Regions from separate parts of the Exiguobacterium sp. EF_C8 genome, predicted to be linked through region 2. Evidence: riboswitches for the same ligand, from Rfam matches in the RefSeq annotation. Region 2 holds a riboswitch; the other holds the start of a gene.
What was found. A riboswitch is a leader RNA that binds a small molecule or an ion and turns the genes downstream of it on or off. The one in region 2 is predicted to bind FMN.
Positions count from the first base shown of each region.

Region 1: another riboswitch for FMN. It lies ahead of ACY2IG_RS13135 (ECF transporter S component); the one in region 2 lies ahead of ribD (bifunctional diaminohydroxyphosphoribosylaminopyrimidine deaminase/5-amino-6-(5-phosphoribosylamino)uracil reductase RibD).

Region 1 is NZ_CM143264.1:2,474,403-2,477,812, forward strand. Features, by position in the region: gene ACY2IG_RS13120 (GNAT family N-acetyltransferase) at 1-14, opposite strand, end outside; gene ACY2IG_RS13125 (NAD-dependent epimerase/dehydratase family protein) at 11-877, opposite strand; gene ACY2IG_RS13130 (HesB/IscA family protein) at 996-1,346, opposite strand; FMN riboswitch at 1,458-1,600, shown strand; gene ACY2IG_RS13135 (ECF transporter S component) at 1,755-2,321, shown strand; gene ACY2IG_RS13140 (YuzB family protein) at 2,398-2,631, opposite strand; gene ACY2IG_RS13145 (NAD(P)/FAD-dependent oxidoreductase) at 2,724-3,410, shown strand, end outside.
Region 2 is NZ_CM143264.1:2,843,474-2,846,883, forward strand. Features, by position in the region: gene ribA (GTP cyclohydrolase II) at 1-160, opposite strand, end outside; gene ribE (riboflavin synthase) at 160-786, opposite strand; gene ribD (bifunctional diaminohydroxyphosphoribosylaminopyrimidine deaminase/5-amino-6-(5-phosphoribosylamino)uracil reductase RibD) at 771-1,787, opposite strand; FMN riboswitch at 1,970-2,114, opposite strand; gene ACY2IG_RS14985 (M20 family metallopeptidase) at 2,298-3,410, opposite strand, start outside.

The sequences.
Region 1 (3,410 bases), 370 kb from region 2:
ATCAACTGCATCATTGGTGATTGCGCACCTCCTCTTCAATCAAACGATCGAGCCAGTCATCGATATGTTGGAACAGATAGCCCGCTTCTTTCGCAGCTGTCGTATCCATATAGAAATCGCGTTCCGGTGCAAGCGGCGATTCATCCTCTCCTTTTGCGACGATTTGGCTCGTCGTTCCCGCAATACGGTCGATTTTATCCATCAGGTCTTGAATCGATAGGACGCCGTCACTCGCAGCGTTGATCGGTCCTGTCAATTCCGAACGACCACACCATTCAAGAAAGGCAGCGGCTTCGTAACTTGAGATGTAGCCCATCTTCGCATAGTTGTTTTCAGCGATAATCGGACGACCGTCAAGCGCGCGTTTGATATGGAAGACAAGTCGTTCCGTATAATCGTCTGGTCCGAGGACAACAGGAAAACGAACGGCAACGACAGGGAAGGTCGCGCGTTGGAAGAAATAACTCTCCGCTTGGCGCTTTCCTTCGCCATAACCATGTTCCTTCTCAAGATCATATTTCCCGGGAAACGGATTGTAGGCACGTTCCGTGATATTCGCACCACCGTCTTCATAAACAGACATCGTCGACGTCAACACATAGCGTCCGACTTTTCCTTCAAACGCGTCGATCGCGAGCTTTGCTTGATACGGCGTGAAGCAAATGTTGTCATAGATGACATCCCAGTGCTGTTGGCTTAAATCCTTCATCGTACTACTTGACGTCCGGTCTCCTTTGAAAAATGTCAAGCCCTTCGCGACTGGTGGAGTATGCTCACCGCGTGTGACGATCGTCACATCATCCCCCGAATCGGCTAAACGAATTGCTAAGCGTCGTCCGAAATAGCGTGTTCCCCCGAAGATCAATACTTTTCTCATCCTGAAGCCCTCCCTATTCGTAGTAGCATTCACTCTCTGTAATATTTCGAGTAAACTCAACAAGTCTCCTGTATGAGAGCAACAAAAAAATCGTGGACGATGTCCACGATTGGATTCATTAACAGCCACCTGGTGTCCCGGCATTCGTTGCTGTCCGGAATGATGTTCCGCAACCACACGTTGCGATGGCATTCGGATTCGTGATCGTGAATCCGCCACCAAGCATTGACTGTTTATAATCGATTTCCAGTCCTTTGACGACCGGATAATCCTTTTCGTCCACGATGACGGTCACGCCGTGCTGTTCAAAAACGAGATCCGTTTCTTTTTGTTGATCGAATCCCATTCCGTACGACAGACCACTACATCCACCACCTTGGACGAGCATCCGAAGATTTCGTTCATCTGCTGGTGCCTGCGCCATCATGTCCTGGACTTGTAGCGCTGCTGCCTCCGTTAAATGGATCATGTCATCACCTTCCTTTTCTTTAGTATACGCAACTTCTGAGCGAATCGAAACCTAGTTGCTTGAAACTATCTTGAATTCGTTGTATAAATGGTATGTACAATAAAATAATCGTTCCATCTTCAGGGCAGGGTGAAATTCCCGACCGGCGGTAAACAACTCTCTTTAAGTTGAAGCCCGCGAGCGAATAGGGCGCTATTTGCTGATTCTGTGTAATTCAGGAGCCGACAGTACAGTCTGGATGGGAGAAGATGGCGGCATGAGTTTGAATTTGATTGATTTTGCAATAATCGATTAGGTTTATTTAATGCGGACTTCTCCCCTGTTGATCTGATCAATAGGGGTTTCTTTATGGTCGCAGTCATGCCAATACTTCATCGAGAGGAACGAGCAAAAGGAGACAATACTCGTATGAAACGCACACAAAAAATGGTCACTCTGTCAATGTTAGGTTCAATCTCATTTGTTCTTATGCTTATCAATTTTCCACTACCGTTCTTACCAAACTATCTGAAGATCGACTTCAGTGATGTTCCTGCTCTTGTCGCAGCGATCATGTTCTCACCGGTCGCAGGTGTCATCGTCGAAGCATTGAAGAACGTGTTATACTACATCTTCCGCGGAAGTGGTGTTCCGGTCGGAGAATTCGCGAACTTCGCTGCAGGCGTCGCATTCGTACTACCTGTCAGCTGGTTCTACCACAAAAAGAAATCAACACAAGGTCTCGCAACTGGTCTCGTCGCTGGTACGATCACGATGGCACTCGGTCTTGCGATCCTCAACTATATCTTGATCCTTCCAGCGTATGCATGGTTCCTCGGTATGGATTACATGGCGGATCCAGCTGTCAAATGGACAGCGATCACTGCCGGTATCTTACCGTTTAACGTTATCAAGGCTTTGTTCATCTCGGCACTCTTCATTCCATTGTTCTTGAAACTACGCCCATGGATGATGCGCCGCCAACAATCTGCCTGATCCGAAAAGCTGCGCCCGCTGACGGACACGAATCCCCTCGTTCAGACGAACGAGGGGATTTTTTGGCTGTCCATGCTCACAGCTCATTCTCTTCGATTTTCAGGTAAATCTTTTCAAGCAACTCTTCCGGCGTTTCACCTACGACGGTCTCACCATCTACGAGACAAAAATGGTCAAGCGAACAAATCCCGCAATAACCGAGGCAACCGTATTCGACGACGTCAACATTCGGGTCACGTTCAAGTTGCTCCATGACGACCTGTGTACCAGCCGCTAAGTTACTAATACAAAATTCAATAATCGGATTCACTTTTTTTCCTCCTTCAAGCAGGAAACGACCTGCCTCATGTCGTATTATACAAGGTCAGACTGATTTAGGGGAACTAAGGGGGATTTTACGTTATGAAGCAATTGATCGTACTCGGCGGAGGTTATGGTGGAATGCGGATTTGTGAGCGATTCAAGGACGAGGAAGTTGCCGTCACGCTCGTCGACCGTCTACCGTACCACGCACTCAAAACGGAATACTACGCACTCGCAGCAGGTACATTATCAGATCGGGATGTCCGGATTGAATTTCCGGAGGGGAAACATCTTACCTATAAATATGGACATGTCATCAAAATCTCACCAGAGACGAATACAGTCCATCTGCAGGACGGATCAGAATTATTCTATGATGACTTAATCATCGCCCTCGGTTGCGAGGATAAATACCACAACATTCCGGGTGCTCAAGAATTTACATACAGCATCCAGACACTAGAAGAATCACGGAAGACACAACAAGCGATTTATGGTCTGTCACCGGAATCCGTTGTCTCGATCGTCGGTGCTGGTCTATCTGGTGTCGAACTCGCCAGTGAACTACATGAGAGCCGGAAGGATTTGACGATTCGTCTATTCGACCGCGGTCCATCCGTCTTGTCGTTCTTATCCGATAAAGTCTCGTCTTACGTTCAGGAATGGTTCGAGGAACATGACGTTGAAGTCATCAACAACTCGAATGTCACGCTCGTCACAGCGGACGATGTGCGAAACGGCGACGATACGTATCCATCCGACTTAACGATTTGGACAGCTGGTACG
Region 2 (3,410 bases):
TTCCATACGTAATCATGAAGTTGATGTTTTCTGGTGTCGCGTGTTCTGCGAGCATGACGAGATCGCCCTCATTCTCACGATCCTCGTCATCACAGACGATGATCGGTCGTCCGTTCTTCAAATCTTCTATCGCGTCTTCAATCAAGTCGAATCCGTTCATTACATGTCGCCTCCTAAGAATGCTGCCCAGTCCGTCTGTTTCTCATGTTGCGTGAAATGATAGAGATGTTTCGCCATCATGTCACACTCAATATTGACGACTGCGCCGCTTGCCAATCGATCAAACGTCGTCACTTGACGGGAATGCGGAATCAATGAAATCGAGATCGTTTCCGAGGTGACGCGTTGCAAGGTCAGGCTCGTGCCGTTGATCGCGATTGATCCTTTTGGAATGCAATACTTTTGCCACGATCCGACATCAAACGTATACACCATCGCTTCTCCGTCCGGTCGCCGACTGATTAGTCGTGCCGTCCCGTCGATGTGCCCACTGACGAAATGTCCACCGAACCGACCGTCTGCCGGCATCGCCCGTTCGAGTTGCAACGGGTTTCCGACCCGGTACGTGCCGAGTGCTGTCGAACGAATCGTGTCATGGACAGCATCCGCCGTAAAACCGGTTGGGCTCATTGACGTGACCGTCAAACAAATCCCGTCGACGGCGATGCTGTCACCAATCTTCGTTCCTTCGAGCACCCGGTGCGCTTCAATTTCAAGTGCTAATCCATTCGGTCGCGGAATCTTTCGTTTTAAGGTCCCGACTTCCTCAATCAATCCGGTGAACATATCGTCTCCTCCTTTCGGATGTACGTCAGATGGAGATCCGGTCCGACCGTTTCAACCTGATCGATTTGAAAACGTTCTTCGATATCATGTCGTCCGTTCCAGGCAGTCCCTTCAAAAATCGACGGGGCTTGGTAGACTTCAATCCGATCGACGAGATCTGCTTCAAAGAATGCGGCTTGAATCGTCGGTCCACCTTCAATTAAAACGCTGCGGATGTCTTGTTCGTATAAGCGTTTAAGAATCGCTTCCGGCGTCTCATATTCACCGACGAGCACCGTCACTTGATCATGACTTATCCGAGGAACACTCGTCAGCCAGTACGTTGGATTTTTTCCATCGCAAAAGACTTGCGCGGTCTCTGGCACCCGACCACGGCGATCGACGATTACTCGAATCGGCTCGATACCTGACACTGCGCGTAAAGTCAGTGCTGGATCATCGACGAGCACCGTTTCACTTCCGACGAGGATCGCATCATGGCGACCACGCAGGGCGCGACCATTCGCGCGTGCTTCTTCTGACGTGATCCAGCGCTGTTCCCCCGTTGCCGCGATCCCGTTCATCGTCTGAGCGATTTTGACGGTCACGGTCGGACGTTTCCGTTCGATCGTTTTCCAAAATGTCTCGTAGAGGACTTCCGCTTCATGCCGTAACAAGCCGACTTCGACTTCGATTCCCGCGTCTTGAAGCCGTTTGATCCCTGAACCAGCGACAATCGCATGTTTGTCTTCCGTTGCGACGAAAACCCGTTTGATCCCGGCTTGTAGAATCGCTTCCGTACATGGTGGTGTCTTACCATGATGGTTGCATGGCTCAAGCGTCACGTAGAGATCAGCACCACGGGCGGCCTCTCCTGCCATTCGCAAGGCTTCGACTTCCGCGTGCGGACCACCGGCAAACCGGTGCGCACCAAAACCGATGATGCGTCCTTGTTTGACGATGACACAGCCGACACTTGGATTCGGACTTGTTTGTCCGTTTAACATATGTGCTAATTGCATGGCATAACTCATCATCTGTGACATCGCGTTCACTCCTTTCAAATAAAAAAGACGCCCCTTGAAAAAAGGGCGTCTGTATAGAAGGGTTCACGAAATACACGGTTCGCCTTCTGCTTTTTCGCATGCAGAAAGAGACCATCTCCTGAAAACATTTTTTCAGAAAACAGCTTGAATCGCGTCGTTTCGTTCTTCTCCCATCCGGACTTTACCGTCGGCCCTGGAATCTCACCAAGTCAGCCATGATGCGTACATCACGGGTCGCGGGCTCGTCGATCGATCGATCGCATCACCGCCGGTTGGGATTTTCACCCTACCCCGAAGAACTGGATTATTGAGTTATACAACTTTAGCCTAGCATATCTTTTTCAAGAAAACAAAGCGCAAATGTTTCGGTATTGGCTCTTTTATGATTTCGTTCCACTTCTGTTACCCCTCCCCAATTCGTGATCTATTGGATACTAAAAATGACTGGAGCACCTGATATCAGTGCGTCCAGTCATTGTGTTCCGGTTACAAATACCCGTTCTTCCGGTCGTGGAATTCTTGGGCAATCGCTCCGCGTGTCCGTTCATCAGCGAGGACGCGAAGTGCTGTCCGTGCGAGGATTTTAGCGCCTGCGATCAACGCTTCATCCCCCGCTTCTGAACGGGCGGCTTCTTTGAATGCTTCTGTATGCGCGACGAGATCGTCCGGACCAATCTTGATATACGGATGGATTGTCGGGATGACTTGACTGATGTTACCCGCGTCCGTCGATCCAAGACCCGGTCGTTCGTCGAGGTGCACGATTTGCCCAAGCGCCTCTGCTTCTTCTTGGAAGAGACGATCAAACGTCCGGTTGAAGACGAGATTGTCGACTTCATTTTGGAAAGCGATGACGTCAAGCGTCGCCCCGGTCGCAAGTGCCGCACCTTGCGCGACCGCTTTGACTTTCTCCGTGACGGCATTCAGCCGTTCCCGTGTCGTCGCCCGAATGAAGAAACGTGCTTTTGCGTATTCCGGAATGATGTTCGGCGCATCGCCACCATGCGTGATGATCCCGTGGATCCGGACATCGTCCGGTAACTGCTGACGTAAGGCGTTGATCCCATTGAAGAGCTGAATGACAGCGTCGAGAGCGTTGATACCTTCTTCCGGTGTCGCCGCTGCGTGCGCGGGACGACCCGTAAAGGCAAAATCGAGCGGATCGACCGCAAGAGAGGATCCCGTGATCCGCGTTTGTCCGGACGGATGGACCATCAAGGCCGCATCGATTCCTTCAAGCAACTGGTGTTTGACGAAACTGCCTTTCGCACTTCCGTTCGGCCCACCTTCTTCGGCTGGCGTTCCAAGCACGACGACACTCCCACCGACTTCATCAAGCACTTTGCTGACCGCGATCGCCGCTGCGACACTCGTCGTTCCGATGATATTATGACCGCATGCGTGTCCGATGCCCGGCAACGCATCGTACTCAGCGAGAAAGGCAATTGTCGCGCCAGGTCGGTCGCTTGACTTCTTCGCGAAGAACGCGGTCTCGTGCCCTGCGACGCCGAGTTCTACTGTAAAGCCTTCTGCCGTCAAACGCTCTGCATGTAGCCGCGAAGCAAAGAATTCCTCGTTACCGATTTCCGGCGTCGCATG